DNA from 2 places in the Devosia sp. GW821-FHT12F11 genome. Region 2 is predicted to be linked to the other one. Evidence: riboswitches for the same ligand, from Rfam matches in the RefSeq annotation. Region 2 holds a riboswitch; the other holds the start of a gene.

Region 1 (8,495 bases), on a different contig from region 2:
GATCAAGGCCTGCAGCGAGGCCCGGATCAGCTTCCGATCGGTCAGGACATCGCTATTGGCGGCAATGAGGATGTCCGCGGCCTCGTCCGGATGGTCGACTGCGTAGGCGTAGCCGCGCTGCGTGGCGCCGATGAAAGCCGCTGCGGTTTTCGGGTTGGCGCCGAGGTACGCCTCGCTGGAGCCGATCAGCGTCGTATGCTGGTCGGGGACGCCAAAGTCGGCATAGCGGAAGGCGCGCTGGGCCTTGCCGTCGAGTTCGGCCTTGACCCCCTCCCAGGTATAGACTTCGAGCGTGAAGTCCACCGCGCCATTGGCCAGCGCTTCATAGGCCGAAGTCCCGAGCGTCACGGTCTCGAACGTGCCCTCGCCGCCATCCTCCTTGATCATCGAGGTGATGAGCGCATTCTCCCAGGCGCTGCCGAAGCCGCCATAGGTCAGGCCATCGAGGTCCCGCGGGCGCTGGATATCGGCGCGGTCGGCATTGAACACCAGCCGGCCGGTCTCGGTCTGGGTGACGGCATAGACGCCCTTGAGGTCGGCGCCGGCGGCGCGCTGGGTCATGAAGCCGATGGAACCAACGATGCCGAAGTCGGCGACATGGTTGGCGACGAGCGCGCCCGCAGAGGTGTCGGTATAGGGCAGGATTTCGACGTCGAGCCCGGCCTCGGCATAATAGCCAAGCTCACGCGCCACATAGAGCCCGATGTGGTTGGTGTTGGGGGTCCAATCGAGGGCGATGGTGACGTGCTGCTGCGCGACGACCGGACTGGCGGCGAGGCCAAACAGGCAAGCGGCGGCGAGCGCCAGGCGGCGGAAGTTCATCGTTCAAGTCCTTTGGTTGGGGCGGAGAGGAGCAGATCGAGGACGCCGGTCTCGATGGCGGCGACCGCTGCGCCGGTGCGGCGGGGGCGCGGCAGGGGCACGGCAACTTCAGCGACGACGCGGCCAGGGCGGGCCGACAGCACATAGATGCGGTCGGACAGCAGCACCGCCTCGCGCACGTCATGGGTGACGAGGAGGGTGGTCCAGGCGTGGCGGTTCCACATGGTCTCGAGCCAGCGCTGCATATCGGCGCGGGTGAGGGCGTCGAGCGCGCCGAACGGCTCGTCGAGCAGCAGCATGTCCTTGTCCTGCACCACGGTGCGCAGCAGCGCGGCGCGCTGGCGCATGCCGCCGGAGAGTTCGGCAGGATAGTGGTGCTCGAAGCCGGAAAGGCCGAACTCGGTAAAGAGTGGCGCCACGCGCCGACGCGCTGCGGCGCGCCCGATGCCCTGCACCTCGAGGCCCAATGTCGTGTTGTCGATGATGCGCCGCCAATCCATCAGCGCGTCGCGCTGCGGCATGAAGGCGAAAGGGCGCCGGTCGGGGTGGAGCGGCGCTCCATCGAACAGCATGGCGCCGGCATCGGGGCGCAAGGCTCCGGTCAGCAGCTTGAAGATGGTGGATTTGCCCGAGCCGGATGGGCCGAGAATGGAAACGAATTCGCCTCTGCCAACCGAGATGGATACATCGCCAAGCACAGAGAGATCGCCGAAGGCTTTGGCGATGCCGCGCAGTTCGAGGCGCGCGGCGCTCATGGCTTGTCGCTCCCGGACAGGTGCAGCCAGGGCATCGACAGGCGCTGGATCAGTACGGTCGCCCCGAACAGCAGCAGCGTCAGGCTGGCGCTGACCATGACCGCGGCAAGCACCAGGTCGGGGCGAAAGTTGTTCTTGGCGTTGAGGATATAGATGCCGAGCCCTTTGGCCGCGCCGGCATACTCGGAGAAGATCGCGCCGACCACGGCATAGGTGATGGAGATCCTGAGGCCGGCGAAGAAGAAGGGCAGGGCCGAAGGCAGGCGGGCGATGAGGAAGACGCGCCAGCGTGGCGCCCCCATCGAGGCCACCAGTTGTTCGATTTCGTCGGCTGTCGAGGCATAGCCCTGCAGCAGCGCGATCAGCATGGGAAAGAAGGTGACCAGCGCCACCAGCATGATCTTGGGGGTGAGGCCGAAGCCGAACCACAGCACCACCAGCGGCGCGATGGCGATCATCGGCAGGGTCTGGCTGATGACAAAGACCGGCAGCAGGGCGCGCCGCAGCGGCCGGAAGAAGTCGATCAGCACCGAAAAGGCGAAAGCGGCAGAGACCGAGCAGGCGAAACCGAGCAGGGTGGCGCTGATGGTGGGGAGCGTGTTGTCCCACAGCGCCCGATATTGCAACGCGCCCTGCGCCAGTACCCGGGAGGGCGAGGGCAGCGTCGTCGGTGGAATACCCGAAAACCGGGCATAGGCCTCCCATAGGAGGATCAGGCCACCGACCGACAGCAGGGCGGGCCATAGACGGCTGAAAGCTGTTGCGGCGCGTGCCGCGACCGGGCGGATGAAGGGCATCGACATGAACCTTGAAGGGAAAGCGGCCGCGCCCCAGAGCGCTTTCAGGAAAGGCTGCAGACCTTTCCGGTTCGAAAGCGCGACCAAAACAAAGACTCTAGCGGGCGGTCGGGCTGTTCGCGGAAACGGTCAGGTCGATGGTGACGTGCCCTTCGGGCGGGCCGAACCGGCAGAAGGCTTCGGCGAGCGTCGCAAACACCGGACCGGCATCGCCCCGCAGCACCGAGCAGAAGTGCTTGGAGCGATCGAACACACCTGAGCTCTTCAGGAAGTCGATGCAGCCATAGATCTCGTCCATGTGCTGGCCGGTGCCCATCACGTAGAGCGAGAACTGGGCGGCTATGGTTTGGCCGGTTTCTGCGGCCGAGGCGACGGCCTGATGGGCGGCCGCCTGGCGGGCGGCCAGCGGTTCGAGCGGACCGGCGAGGGCGTCGGTGTTGCAGATCGCCTCATCGGGCTCGCCGGGACAGCCGCGTGAAATGGCGGCTGAGAAGGTCACATGCCTGCCGGCCTGCGCTGCCGCGACGAAGAGGTCGCGCATGGCCGGAAACAGCACCTCCGGCGGCCCGACCAGGAGGGTCGAGATGTCGTCGGTCTCGATCCGCAGCCGGTCCCGATAGGGATCGAGCGCACCGAGCGCCGAAAGGATGACGCCGACGAAATCGTCGGTCATGGGATAAAGGGAAATCTGTGCGCCAGAAAACATCGCCCGCCTCGCTCCGCTGGTATTACCCAGATCAGCTTTAGGGTCCGCGCACTTGGCGTGCCGCATCTCAGCCCCGGCAATACGGAGCACCCCTGTGGATGGCGTTGCTTAGACCACGGTTGGGGAGGGATTGGAAGAGGCGGTTTTTGGATTTGGGTTGATTGGCGCGGGCGCGCCCATCATTGGCCGGACGCAGTATGCGCCGGGTTGACGCGGGCCGGCTTCGTACTCGCTCGGTCCGGCTAGCGCATGCTGCGACCGCGGAAGATCGCCTTGTCGATAACGGCATGGACGCCGAAGTTGCCGTCCGCAACCTGGGTCACGCCGAAATCGACGGCGAGCGACATGATGGTCAGCGCCTCGTCTTCGTTCAGTCCGTAGACGTCCATCAGGAACCGGCGCGTCTGCCGGAAGGCGTTGCGCAGCGCCAGGTCCACGGTCGACTTCTGATATACCTCAGCCTGGGCATTGCGACCGAGATCGCGCAGGTAGTTGAGGTGGCTGAAGCTCTGGATCACCCAGCTGTCGGGGGTCTCGATCAACGGCGCCTTGAGGCCGGTGACGCAGGCCGCTGCGTCGGCGGCTCCGGCCTTGTGGAGGCGGATGCGGATGTCACCGGTCAGCGAGCATTCAAGCCCGGTGCCGTTGATCTCGCCGTCGGACAGGGCGAAGTGCCCGTCGCCCATCGAGAGCAGGCCGCCCTCCACCGATACCGGCAGGTAGATCCGGGACCCCTTGCCGGCGCGCCAATTGTCGATGTTGCCGCCGAAATAGCTCGGCGGGATAGAATCGACGAGTTCGGACTCCCGCGGCGCCAGCGCCACGAAGCCGAAATGCAGGCGCGCCGGAATGGCGATACCTTCGAGCACGGTGCGATGCTCGACCAGAGTGTGGTCGACCGGCACGCCGGGATAATCCATGGTCTTGTGCATGACGCCGAACGGATCGACCTGCGGCTGCCACACGTAGCTGTAGAGCGGACGAGCCTCTTGGGGGCGCTCGAGATCGATCTCGAAGATGGTGACGGTCTCGCGCTTCGCCCGGTCGAGCAGATCACCATACTGGTACCCCCACCAGGCCGAGGCGTTCGAGGCGAAGGCCTTGCCGGTGTGCAGCGGATTGCCGCTGGGCCGGGGCCGGATGTCGATGATTTCAACCTCGATCACGTCGCCGGGCTCCGCCCCGCGCACGTAGATGGGGCCGGTGCAGATATGCACCCCGAACCCTTCGCCCGCGCCGCGCCCGAACACCGAGGCGTTCATCGGTCCGGCCCCGCGCCGGTCGATGTTCTTGCCTTCACTCGTCCAGCCGAAGACGCTTTCGGCGCCAGCATCCCCCGCCACCATCCGATCCCAGTCGTCGCCGGAATGCTGGGTGAGCGTCTCGATCGTGACGGTGGCCCCCGGCTCAACCCTCAGCACCGGCGGCAGCGTGCGACTGACATAGCCCCAGTGTACCGTGTCGGCGGTCGCCGGCAGGTGATGCCGATCACCGGGCCACGGCTCAGGCGCGGGCCTCGTTGCCTCCTGCGGCCCGGCAGGCGGAGCTTTCGCGGGCGGTACAGGCTGGTGCGTCGTTGGCCTGCCACGCTGGGAGTAGCCGTCATCGACCGGCACGGCGGCGCGGCGCATCTCCGTGGGGGTCATGCGGAAAGCCGTGCTGAAGGCGCGGCTGAAATGCGCCTGATCCCGAAAACCCCAGCGCTGGCCTATGGCGGCAACGCTTTCGCGTGCGTGGTTCGGATCGAGCAGGTCCACCTTGCAGCGCTGCAGCCGCAACTGCCGTACATGGTCGGAGAAATTCTCGCCCCGCCCTTCGAACAGCCGCTGCAGGTAGCGCGCCGACATCCCCTCCTGGCGGGCGATATCGGTGAGCCCCAGATCGGCGTTGGTGAGCTGGCTGTCGATCGCGGCCGAGACTCTTCGGAAATGCGCCGCCTGCACCTGGGTCAGCCCGCCGTCCGGGGCGTTTGCCTCACCGAGCAAGGCGCTTGCCACCAGTTCGGTGAGCGCGATCTCGCCGGCGGCCAGATCGGCCTGGCCGAGATTCTCAATATCGGCGGCCAGCGTCCGCAACAGCGGCCGAGCCGCGGCGGCCGCCACCGTGCGGCCCAGCACGACCGGCAGCCGCACCGGCACGCGGCCCAGCCGCGCCGCCAGGGGCCCGCGTTGCAGTCGCAGCAATACGGCACGGAAATCGGTACGCCAGTGCATCTGCCAGGCTGTGCTCATCTCGAGCGCGACGAGGTCTCCGTCGGCCAGCTCGAGCGCGGTTCGCCCGGCGGTGAGCCGCGCCCTGCCTCTGCCGACGAGCAGCAGGAGCATCGGCGCCCCAGGCCCGTGCGCAACACTCTCGAGTGCCTGCGCTTCACCGGCGAGATCGGCGAGCAGAGCACCGGAGCTGGAGGGCGAAGCCGCGATAGTGCCGCTGGCTCCGCTGGCCTGCAGCCCCAGTTGCGCGAGCCGCTCCAGCCATGCGGCGCGGCGGCGGTCGAGGGGCACGGTTTCGACGCTGAACCGGACGGCGCTCATGGTGTCCCTTCACGCGCCGCAGACTGCGGCGCTGCTTCGGCACCCACCTCGATCAGAGCTTCCCAACCCTGAGCTTAGCATAGCCCGGCCGACCCGCCAGTCTTTGCCGTGAGACGAACAATCTCTTGCCTTTTGGCTGTCAGGCAGGCGCCCGGCAAGGTTCGGCGCGGAGTACTGCTTCCGACGTACATTGTTGATAATACGTCAGAAAATGGAACGACGAAGTGCCAGGAGCCGATCGAGCCGGGGGCCGGACAGCCTATTCGCCCGATTGCCTGAGCCGGGCCTGACCGGGATAGTTGCGCGTAGATGCAACCCCGGCGAAGGACACCCCATGTGCAAAGGCGATGACGTTAACTGCCCTCAGTTCGAGGCCCATTATCGAAGCTTCAAGGAGGATCTCAACGTTGAGCGCCGCAGCTTCCTCAAGAGTGGCTTCCTGGCGGCGGGTGGCCTTGCCGCCCTCGGCGCCGGCGGCGGCATATCGCTGGTCACCCCGGCGCTGGCCCAGGCCTCTGCTGCCCGCCAGCCGCAGCAGCGCGCTTACCACTATCTCCCCGCTACCGCCGACACAGTGCATTGGGGCTTTTTCAGCAAGACGCTGAAGCCGCAGGTCGAGATCGACTCGGGCGACATCGTGACCATCGAGACCCTGACGCACCACGCGGGCGACGATCTCGAGCGCATGGTCGAGGGCGATGAAGGCGCCGAAAGCGTCTACCTCTGGACCAAGGACAAGAAGGGCGTCGACCGGCGCGGCGCCGGCCCGACCGACCCGGCCGTCTACAAGAAGGGCTCGGGCGAAGGCATGGGCGTCCACATCCTCACCGGCCCGGTGTTCGTGCGCGACGCCGAACCGGGCGACATCCTCGAGGTCCGCATCCTCGACTGCACCCCGCGGCCTTCTGCCAACCCGAAATTCGCGGGCAAGTCCTATGGCTCGAACGCCGCGGCGAACTGGGGCTTCCACTACAACGACATGCTCGAGGGCAAGAAGCGTGAGGTGATCACCATCTATGAAGTGGACGTCACCGGCAGCAAGAGCTGGGCAGAAGCGGTCTATAATTTCCCCTGGGTGCCGCAGACCGATCCGTTCGGTGTTACCCACACCACCATCGACTATCCCGGCGTGCCGGTCGACCACGCGCTGACGACGCGCAACTACGACGTGCTGAAGGGCATTCGGCTGCCTATTCGCCCGCATTTCGGCACGCTTGGCCTGGCTCCCGCCGAAGCCGATTTCGTCGACACCGTGCCGCCCAGCTATACTGGCGGCAACATCGACAATTGGCGCATCGGCAAGGGCGCGACGATGTACTACCCGGTCGCCGTCGAAGGCGCGATGATGTCGGTCGGCGACCCCCATGCCAGCCAGGGCGACAGCGAACTCTGCGGCACGGCGATCGAATGCTCCCTCACCGGCACCTTTCAGTTCATCCTGCACAAGAAGGCCGACCTGGCCGGCACCCCGCTGGAAGAGCTCAACTATCCTATGCTGGAGACCCAGACCGACTGGCTCGTACACGGCTTCTCGTTTGCCAACTACCTCGAGGAGTTGGGCCCCTCGGCGCAGAGCGACATCTACTCGAAGTCGTCGGTTGACCTCGCGCTGCGCGACGCGTTCCGCAAGATGCGGCACTTCCTGATGACGACCAAGGGGCTGACCGAGGACGAAGCGGTGTCGCTTATGTCGATCGGCGTCGATTTCGGCGTCACCCAAGTCGTTGACGGCAACTGGGGCGTCCATGCGATCGTCAAGAAGGACATCTTCGCCGGTCGCGGCTGACCCCGGGATATGTGCACCGGGGGCTGGTACCGCTACAGCGGCAGGTAGCCGGTAAAGCCGGCGATCTTCCAGGCCTCATGCTCGCGGCGGAGGTGGAATACCGAGCGCCAGGCGAGGATCATGGCGTCCCCGGATTGGCGCCGGATCTGGCCATCGATGCGCTTATGCGCGAGCGCCGCGTCGCCGTTGATGTCGATGCGGTCGATCGATTGGCTGCGGAACCAGGCGGCCCGCAGCGGCTCGGCGAACTCGGCCGGGTTCCAGCGGGCGGCGATGGCGGCATCGCGATAGGCGGTAACCGACGCATAGGCCGGGCGCCAGTCGGCCGGATCGAGCGACAGCGCGGCATCGATGCCGAGAAAGCCGGTCTCGACATAGTCGGCGGCAACCAGCGACCAGTCGCTGCTCAAGAAGAAATCGCTGTCGCGCCGGACCAGCATTTCCCAGATGGCGAAGCGGTCGGCGTCGTCGGCTGCGTGGGGGTTGGTCTCGCTCATCCCGTCTGAATGTCCAGCGGCAGGGGGAAATGTGGTTCGGGCAGGGTACCGCCCATCGACTCCGAGATTCTGCGGGCGGCGCGGTAGAGCATGATGGCGGCATCATCGAAGGGAACGATGATCTGCTGGCTGGTGAGGAACGGCATAGTCAGCGCCGCAATCGAGATCCCGGCGGTGTTGATGATGGGGAAGCTTAGGTCGGTCACCCCTTGCACCATCTCGCCTTCGATCCGCTCGTAGCCGCGCTTGGCAATGATCTCGATCCGGCCGCGGTAGCGCTTGGCCTGGTCGGGCGGCAACAGCGCTTCCGATTGGCCGAGGATCCAGGCCTGCACCGGGGCAGGTTGAAAGGCGATGATGGTGCGGCCCGAGGTGCCGCGGATGGCCGGGCTCGCCGCGCCGACCCGCAGGCGGATGGCGATGGGGGCCGGGCTGTCGACCTGGGCGATGATGCGCTGGTTGAGCCCATCGAGCACCGCCATGTGGATGGCCTGCGAGGTTTCGAGCGCCAGGGCGTTCATGATCGGCTGGGCGGCGTCGACGACGCGACGGAACGGCGGGAACAGCGTTGCAAGGCCATAGAGCTGGGTCGAGAGCACCA
Region 2 (8,495 bases):
CCGGCGGAACTGAGCCGGCTCGTCCCGGCAGCACCGGAAGATCGCCTCGGCACCGACCAGCAGACGGCGGCAACCGATGCGACGCAGGCTGCGGCCTCGGTCGATCCGGCCAGCCTTGCCGGCAGCCAGTCGCTGCTGCTCGAAGCCTCGGACAGCGGCACCACCGGCGCCGTGCCGTTCTCGGGTACGGTCGAATGGAGCAAGGGCACCGACGAGATGGGCCTGCCGACGCTGATCGGCAAGGCGAACATCCCGGCGCGCAACCTTGCCGTCGACGTGCTGATCCGCAAGAATTCCGACGCGAGCCTGCCGGCCAGCCACCTGATGGAAGTCAATTTCCGGGTGACCGACAGCTTTATCGGCGGCTCGATCGCGGGCCTGCCGGGTGTGCTGCTGAAGAACGAGGAACTGGTGCAGGGCACGCCCCTGGTCGGCGCCTCGGCCCGCGTCGTCGGCAACTCGTTCCTGTTCGCGCTCAGCGCCTCGCCGGCCGATATCACCGCCAACAGCAGCCTCCTCACCTCACGCAAGTGGATGGACCTGGCGCTGATCTACGCCACCGGCAAGCGGGCGATCATCACGCTCGAAAAGGACGCCGCGGCCGAGACGATGTTCACCGAAGTGGTGGGCGAGTGGACCAAGTCGGTCGCTGCTGCGAACTGATCGGCTGAGAAAGAACCATCGAGACGCCCGGACCTCAGGTCCGGGCGTTTTGCTTTTCGGGAGCGCCGAGGCCGGCTACAGCCGCTTCAACACCCGCGCCGGAACGCCCGCTGCAATGGTGCTCGCCGGCACGTCCCGGCTGACCACCGCTCCAGCCGCGATCACCGCGTTGTCGCCGACGGTCACGCCGGGGAGGATCGTCGCGGCGGCGCCGATCCAGACATTGTTGCCGATGGTGATGGGCTTCTTGACGATACCATTCCGCCGCTGCGTGGGGTCGGTGGGGTGGCCGGCGGAAACGAGGTTCACCTTCGGTCCGATCATCACGTCGTCGCCAATGCTGATGCCGCCCATGTCCATGAAGTGGCAGCCCTGGTTGATGAAGACGTTGTTGCCGACGGTGATGTTGAGGCCGCAATCGGTGGAGAAGGGCGGGATGATCATGAAGCGCTCGCCCACCGGTTTGCCGATCAACTCGCTGAAAGCGGTGCAGAGCCCGTCGAGGTCATCAAAGCCGATGTCGCTCAACCGGGCGCTCAGCCGTACGGCGCGTTTGAGGTTCTCGAACATCTGCCGCCCCTCGGACGAGCGGGCGGGGTTGGCTTCGGTCATGGCAGAGCATCCGGAGAGAATCGGGGTGGTAGTGTAGCTCGGGTCCGGGGCTCGGGTGAGCTTCCGCAGAGAGTATCGCGGCACCGCCTTCGCTCGGGGAGGGGCTGGGGGTGGGGGTGGTGAGGCGGGCTCGGTGCTGACTGCGCCACCCCCTCCCTCAATCCCTCCCCTCAAGGGGGAGGGAGGCGATCGCCCACGAGATTTGTGCCGAGGAGACGCCTCAGCCCTTGAACAGCATGCCGTCGCGCAGCTGGTAGCGCCGCGTCGCCAGCGCTTCGACGTCGTCGACATGGTGGCTGACCAGCAGAGTGATCCACCGGTGCCGCTCGGTCAGCGATTTCACCAGCGTGCGGATGGTGCCGCGCGTGTCGTCGTCGAGGGCGGAGAACGGTTCGTCGAGCAGCAGCACCGGCCGGTCGCGCAGCAGGGTGCGGGCCAAAGCCACGCGCTGCTTCTCGCCGCCCGAGAGGGTGTCGGCGCGCTGTTTCAGCACGCCGGGGAGGCCGACCTCGGTCAGGGCTGCCACGATCTTCTGCTGTCGGTCGACGGCACCGCGGGGCAGGCCGAGTTCGAGGTTCTGATAAGCGCTGAGGTGCTCGAACAGGGTTTCGGACTGGAACAGGATGGAAATCGGCCGTTGCTCGGGCGGCCATGGCAGCAGGTCCTGGCCGTCGAGCATCAAGCGGCCGGCCGAGGGCACGAGGAAGCCGGCGATCAGGTCGAGCAAGGTCGATTTGCCGGCGCCCGACTGACCGCTGACGGCGGTGATCTCACCCGGGTTCGCCACGAAGCTCAGGTCGAACTGGCGGGTCGCGCCGGGGTGGGTGAAGCGCAAATGTTCAGCTTCGAGCATCGGTGAGCTTTCCAAGCAGTTTTGGCAGCAGCACGAAGGCGGCGATGGTGATCACGAGCATCAGCGCGGCGATGGCGGCGGCGTCGTTGCTGCGATAGGCGCCGAGCGCCCGGTACATGAGCAGCGGCAGGGTGGCGAAATCCTCGGTGCCGAACAGCGCGATGACGCCCAGATCGCCGAGCGAGAAACAGAAGCTCAGCGCCAGGACGACGCCGGCTTCGCGCCCGATCAGCGGCCACTCGACCGCCGCGAACTGCCGCCAGCCGCTGAGGCCCAGCGAGCGGATCAGCCGGCCACGCCGTTCGGCAATGGCGTCGAGCGGCGGCGCCAGCGTTGCCAGGGCGAAGGGCAAGGAGAGCAGCGCGTTGGCGAGCAGCACCACCACCGGGGCGGCAGCCTCCGGCAGCATCCCGGCATTGCGCACGAGGAGGAAGGCACCGAGCGACAACACCACGGCCGGCACGGCGAGATAGGCATAGGCCGGCGCGCCGATGCCGACGCGGAGCAGCGGGATGCCCGAGGCAGCGCGGCCCATGCCGATGCCGAGCGCCAACAGCAGCGTCAGGATGGCGGAGCCCGAGCCGAGCAGGAGGCTGGTGCCGAGCGCCTTCCAGAAGCTCGCGCGGCTCGCCACGTCCAGGATGCCGGGGCCGATGCCGTCGATGAGGATGGCGAGCAGCGGTAGCGCGAAGCCGACGATGCCGAAAACGAGCACGGTCCATTGCGCCATCCGCGCCACCGCGCCGTCGCGCCAGCGCGGCGGGGTCGAGCCGCCGGTGCTGGCGGATATGGGGGCGAAGGCGGAGGCGGCGATGATGATGGCCGAGCAGATGCCGATCTGCACCAGCGCCAGGGTGACGGCGCCGCGGAGGTCGAAGTCGAGGCGGACGGCCGCATAGATCGCCACTTCCAGCGTCTGGTTGGCCGGGCCGCCGCCGAGCAGCAGCACGATGGGGAAACTGGTGAAGGCGAGGAGGAAGATGATGGCGGCGAGGCCGGGCAGCGTGGTGCGCAGCATCGGCCAGTCGATGACGCGGAAGCGCTGCCAGGCGCTGAGCCCAAGGCTCTGGCCGGTCTTCAGGCGCCTTTCCGGAATGGCGTCGAGCCGGGCGAGAAGGATGCGGGCGGCGAACGAGGCATCGAGAATGACATGGGCGGCGAGAATGCCGCCGAGGCCGAACAGCTGCACCTCGAGCGGCTGGCCGGTTACGGCCAGCGAGAGCTGGTTGACCCAGCCGGCGCGGCCCCAGACCGCCAGCAGGCCGAAGGCGACGATCAGCCCGGGGGTGACGATGGCGGAGGCGAACAGCCCGACGATCAGGTCGCGGCCAATGAAGCGCAGGCGGTTCAGGGCCCAGGCGAGCGCCGTGCCGACGAGCAGCGACAGCACCGTGGTGAGCCCGGCCTGGATGCTGGTCATCAACACCAGGTGCCAGACATCGATGCTCGATTGGCGTGACGGCTCGCCCGCCGCAGTGGCGAGGATCGCCAGCAGCACCAGCGCCACCAGCGCGGCGATGGCCGCCGCGATGCCCGCCCCGGCGATCAGCCGGAGCGGGCGATGGGGCAGGACCTGGTTACTGGAGCGCGGCGAGAGCAGCATCAACCCAGGCACGGCCATTGGCGGCAAGCGCGGCTTCGTCGATCGGCAGCACCTTTTCGGGCGGCTTACCGAAGGCCGCTGGCAGGTCGTCGCCGATGTCGATCACTGGGTACATCCAGTTGGTGGTCGGGATCACCTTCTGCGCTTCGGCGGTGACGAGATAGGCGAGGAAGGCCTTGCCGAGTTCCACCTGCTTGGCGGTCTTCAGCAGCCCTGCGACCTCGACCTGCGGCACGAAGCCTTCGGTGAACGGGGCGTAGGCGTACTTGCCGTCGTTCTCAGCAACAGCGTGATAGGCGGGCGAGGTGGTGTAGCTCAGCACCATGTCGGCCTGGCCATCGAGGAACAGGCCATAGGCTTCCGACCAACCGCGCGTCATGGTCAGGACGTGCGGCTTCAAACCCTTCCAGATTTCCGGCGCGCGGTCGCCATAGGCCGCCTGCACCCACAGGACGTTGCCGAGCCCGGGCGTCGACGAACGCGGATCCTCGATGACGATCTTGAAGCTCGCGGGCAGCGCAATGAGCTCTTCGAACGAGGTCGGCGGGTTCGGCGTCTTCTCCTTGTTGTAGACGAAGGCGAAGTAGCCGTAGTCGAACGGCACGAACTCGGCGTCGCTCCACGGCAGGGACAGACCCTCGAGGGTCAGCCCGTGCGGCGCGAACAGCCCGGTGGCGCGGGCTTCGCCGGAGGTGGCGGTGTCGAGGCCGACGACCAGGTCGGCCTTGGTCGAGGCGCCCTCGAGCTGCACCTTGCGCAGCGTCGAGATGGCGTCCTCGGAGGTAGTGAACTGCACCGTGCAGCCGCAGGTCTTCTCGAACCCGGCCTTCAGCGCCGGGCCGGGGCCCCATTCGGCCGCGAAACTGTCATAGGTGTAGACGTTGAGCGTGGGCTTGTCCTCGGCGAGGACTGGCAGGGCGGTGGCGCAGATGACTGCCGCCAACGCGAAGTGTGCGAACGAGCGCATATATCGTTCCCTTCGGTTGCGGCCATGTGAATGAAGGGGACGTCAATGGATCGGACGCTTTCGCGCCCTTGCCATCTCGAACTTCCTCCGCCAGCATGACCTGGTTCAGGTTCAATGGGTAACTCTCAGCTCCGGAAGATCCGGAACACCCCAGCGAGACAGCTGACAGATAGACAGAGTTTTCCCTCCGTGCAAGCGCGTGCCCCCCAGACTTCCGTTGCGGTCTTTGACGACCTGATGGTCATCGTCGGCGGCGGAACGGTCGATTTCGACCTGCTCCGCGAGCTTTATGCCTCGGGCGGCCACCTGGTCGGAGCCGATGGCGGCGCCGACCAGATCGTCGAGGCTGGCCTCAAGCCAGAGCTGATCATCGGTGATTTCGATTCACTGAAGAACCCGCATTCCTGGCTGGGCAAGACCCGGCTGATGCAGATCGGCGAGCAGGAAACCACCGATTTCGAGAAGTCGCTCTATTCGACGCGCGCCCCGGTGACGGTGGCGCTGGGGATGACCGGGCGCCGCTTCGATCACACGCTGGCGGCGCTCGATGCGGTGACCAAATATGCGGCAAAGCGCAAGATCGTCCTGGTCGACGAAGAGGATGTGGCGCTGCCGCTGACCAAGGCGTTTTCGTTCACAGTCGATCCAGGCGAGCGCGTCTCGATCCATCCCCTGGCGCCGGTGACGTTCTGGGGTTCGGAAGGGCTGAAATACCCACTCGATGCGGTGAAGCTCGCACCGGGAATACGGACGGGAACCTCGAACGAGGCACTGACCGGGCCGTTCCGGATCGTACCGGAGGAAGGCGTGCATGCGCCGTACCTCTTGATCCTGCCGCGGAAGTATCTGGCGCAGCTGATTGCGAAGCTGCTGCTGGAGAAGCGCTGACTGAAGCAGACGACCCCCTCCCATCCTCCCCCATAATGGGGGAGGTGCCGCATCGAGTTTCAGGCACTATCGGGCCACACGCTCGACCCTTCACCTCCCCCTTCATGGGGGAGGCCGGGAGGGGGCCGTCTCTATCGGTCGAAATTCCCCGCTCCGGCGAAATTCCGCCCAAATCCCCGCTACATGTCGCGGTCTTTAAGAGCTTGGGGCCATTCGTGAAAGTTCTGATTGCAGCAGTATTGCTGAGCCTTGCCGCGGTGTCGGCGAGCCGGGCGGAAGTCGTGTGCACATTGATCGTCGACGCTCAGAGCGGCGCGGTGCGGCTGCAGGAGGGCGGCGGTTGCGACACGCCGACCTCGCCGGCCTCGACCTTCAAGGTGCCGCTGGCGGTGATGGGGTTCGATGCGGGCATCCTGACCGGCGCGGACGAGCCGGCCTGGCCGTACAAAGCCGAGTATGACGCCAACCGCGCGGACTGGAAGGTGACCACCACGCCCACCACGTGGCTGCGCGATTCGGTGCTGTGGTATTCTCGCGTATTGGTGGCAGAGATGGGTGCCGAGCGCTTCGGCAAATACGTTGCCGATTTCGACTATGGCAATGCCGACATCTCGGGCGATCCGGGCAAGAACAACAGCCTGCTGCGTTCGTGGATCAACTCGTCGCTGCTGATCACGCCGGAAGAGCAGGTGCGGTTCGTGCGGCGGCTACTGGTGGGCGAGCTGCCGGCGACGGCGGCGGCGCAGGCCGCGGTGGTCGCCATCATGCCGAGCTTCAAGGCCGGCAAGTGGACCGTCTCGGGCAAGACCGGCACCTATTACGAGCGCAACGCCGATGGCACGTTCAACTCGCGCCGGCAGACCGGCTGGTTCGTCGGCTGGGCCGAACGCGATGGCGAGCGGCTGGCCTTCGCCTACCTGATCCGCGAGAACAAGAAGAGCTCGACCGGGGCAGGGACGCGCGCCCGTGATGCGCTGCTGGCGCGCTTCGCCAAGTGGGGCAAGGGCGAGTTCGCCTGGGCCCAGCAACCGCGTCCGGCGGTGGTGCCGGTGATCGGGCCGCCGCAGAACGGTTGATTGACTCCGAAGTACCCCACCCACGGTGTCACCCCGGCGCAGGCCGGGGCCCATCCTGAGGTGGCGCGGATACGCGCTCGAACCGAAGTATCTCAGGATGGATCCCGGCCTGCGCCGGGATGACACCGAGTGTGTGGGACGCTGATCTGGCAAACGAAAAGGGCCGCCCACTGGGCGGCCCTTTCTCATTCAGTGATCAAAGCCCTCAGAGGCTGGCTTCGCGCGACTTGGCGTGGGCTGCCTTCTGCACGGCTTCCTGCACCTTCTCGAAGGCGCGGACTTCGATCTGCCGGATGCGCTCGCGGCTGACATTGTATTCCTGCGCCAGCTCTTCGAGCGTCGCCGGCTCGTCACGCAGGCGGCGGGCCTGGAAGATGGCCTTCTCGCGCTCGTTAAGGTCGCTCATCGCGTTGGTGAGCAGGCCCATGCGCTCGGAGAATTCCTCGGTCTCGCCGAGGGTGGTCTCCTGGTCCGGCGTATCGTCGACCAGCCAGTCCTGCCACTCCGAGGCGCCCTCGTCGGCGCGCATCGGCGCGTTGAGCGAAGCATCGCCCGAGAGGCGCTGGTTCATCGACACGACGTCGCTTTCAGTGACGTGCAGGGTCGTCGCGATCTGCTTGATCTGGTCGGGGTGGAGGTTGCCGTCATCGAGGGCGGCGATCTGCCCCTTGATCTTGCGCAGGTTGAAGAACAGCCGCTTCTGCGCCGCAGTGGTGCCGATCTTGACCAGCGACCACGAACGCAGCACGTATTCCTGAATGGCGGCGCGGATCCACCACATCGCGTAGGTCGCGAGGCGGAAGCCCTTTTCAGGCTCGAAGCGCTTCACCGCATGCATCAGGCCGACATTGCCTTCCGAGATCACCTCAGAGATAGGCAGGCCATAGCCGCGATAGCCCATGGCGATCTTGGCCACGAGACGCAGATGCGACGTGATGAGCTTCTGGGCGGAACCGGGATCCTGATGCTCCTTGTAGCGCTTGGCGAGCATGTATTCCTCGTCAGGCTCAAGCATCGGAAACTTACGAATTTCCTGGAGATAGCGGCTGAGTCCACCCTCAGCCGAGAGAATTGGCAAATTGGTCTGGGCCATGATGCACCCTCGTCTTTCCCCCGTAGTCACGGGCAGATACGCAGCCGTGTCCAGTCCGGCACACGGCTGACTGTCAGAGATATATAGGTCGAAAATCGGTCTTGATAAGACCCACCGACCCTGCATGAAAACGTTGGTAGACCCCGAAGGTTGCGTGAACCTTGCAGGGGGGCTTTTGGGCCGCCACTCCCCTTTGGCGCTCACCTTGTGGGCACCGTGTGCTCCACCTACTCGGTGTCATCCCTGCGAAAGCAGGGACCCATCTATCCGTCGGCGCAGGTGGCGCGTTGGGTCCCTGCTTTCGCAGGGATGACATCCGGTGGAGAGGCGAGGCAGTGAGTCAACTCGTGCACACCGCAGCAGCCTCCCCAGCACCCTACCGCGCAAACGCCCGATCGAACGGCTCGATCGCCGCTTCCAGCGCCTCCAGGTCGGGCGGCAGCGGCGCTTCGAACTGCATTTCCTCGCCGCTCACCGGGTGTTCGAAGCCGAGTTCGGCGGCGTGCAGCGCCTGCCGGCCCAGCGCCGCGACAGCGGCTTTCGCTGCATCTGGTAGCCGGTTGACCTTGGTGGCAAAGCCCGGGCCATAGACCATGTCGGCGACCAGCGGGTGGCCGATATGGGCCATGTGGACGCGGATCTGATGGGTGCGGCCCGTTTCGAGCTCGCAGCGGATGCGGGTGATGTCCCAACCCTCGTCGCCGAAGCGAGCCTCGACCCAGTAGTGAGTGATGGCCTCG

What was found. Region 2 has a riboswitch for thiamine pyrophosphate ahead of thiB (thiamine ABC transporter substrate binding subunit). Riboswitches for the same ligand answer to the same signal wherever they lie in the genome.
Region 1: another riboswitch for thiamine pyrophosphate. It lies ahead of AC1ROK_RS21150 (YkoF family thiamine/hydroxymethylpyrimidine-binding protein); the one in region 2 lies ahead of thiB (thiamine ABC transporter substrate binding subunit).

What each region holds. Positions count from the first base shown of each region.
Region 1 covers NZ_JBXAPX010000007.1:298,620-307,114, reverse strand. The annotation lists gene AC1ROK_RS21165 (ABC transporter substrate-binding protein) at 1-822, opposite strand, end outside; gene AC1ROK_RS21160 (ABC transporter ATP-binding protein) at 819-1,577, opposite strand; gene AC1ROK_RS21155 (ABC transporter permease) at 1,574-2,380, opposite strand; gene AC1ROK_RS21150 (YkoF family thiamine/hydroxymethylpyrimidine-binding protein) at 2,472-3,080, opposite strand; TPP riboswitch at 3,071-3,184, opposite strand; gene AC1ROK_RS21145 (acetamidase/formamidase family protein) at 3,323-5,611, opposite strand; gene AC1ROK_RS21140 (acetamidase/formamidase family protein) at 5,946-7,397, shown strand; gene AC1ROK_RS21135 (hypothetical protein) at 7,430-7,894, opposite strand; gene AC1ROK_RS21130 (IclR family transcriptional regulator) at 7,891-8,495, opposite strand, start outside.
Region 2 covers NZ_JBXAPX010000006.1:381,203-389,697, forward strand. The annotation lists gene AC1ROK_RS19475 (hypothetical protein) at 1-663, shown strand, start outside; gene AC1ROK_RS19480 (sugar O-acetyltransferase) at 739-1,275, opposite strand; gene AC1ROK_RS19485 (ATP-binding cassette domain-containing protein) at 1,496-2,128, opposite strand; gene AC1ROK_RS19490 (ABC transporter permease family protein) at 2,115-3,758, opposite strand; gene thiB (thiamine ABC transporter substrate binding subunit) at 3,706-4,698, opposite strand; TPP riboswitch at 4,764-4,861, opposite strand; gene AC1ROK_RS19500 (thiamine diphosphokinase) at 4,936-5,586, shown strand; partial or broken gene blaOXA (class D beta-lactamase) at 5,790-6,566, shown strand; gene rpoH (RNA polymerase sigma factor RpoH) at 6,868-7,755, opposite strand; gene AC1ROK_RS19515 (RluA family pseudouridine synthase) at 8,132-8,495, opposite strand, start outside.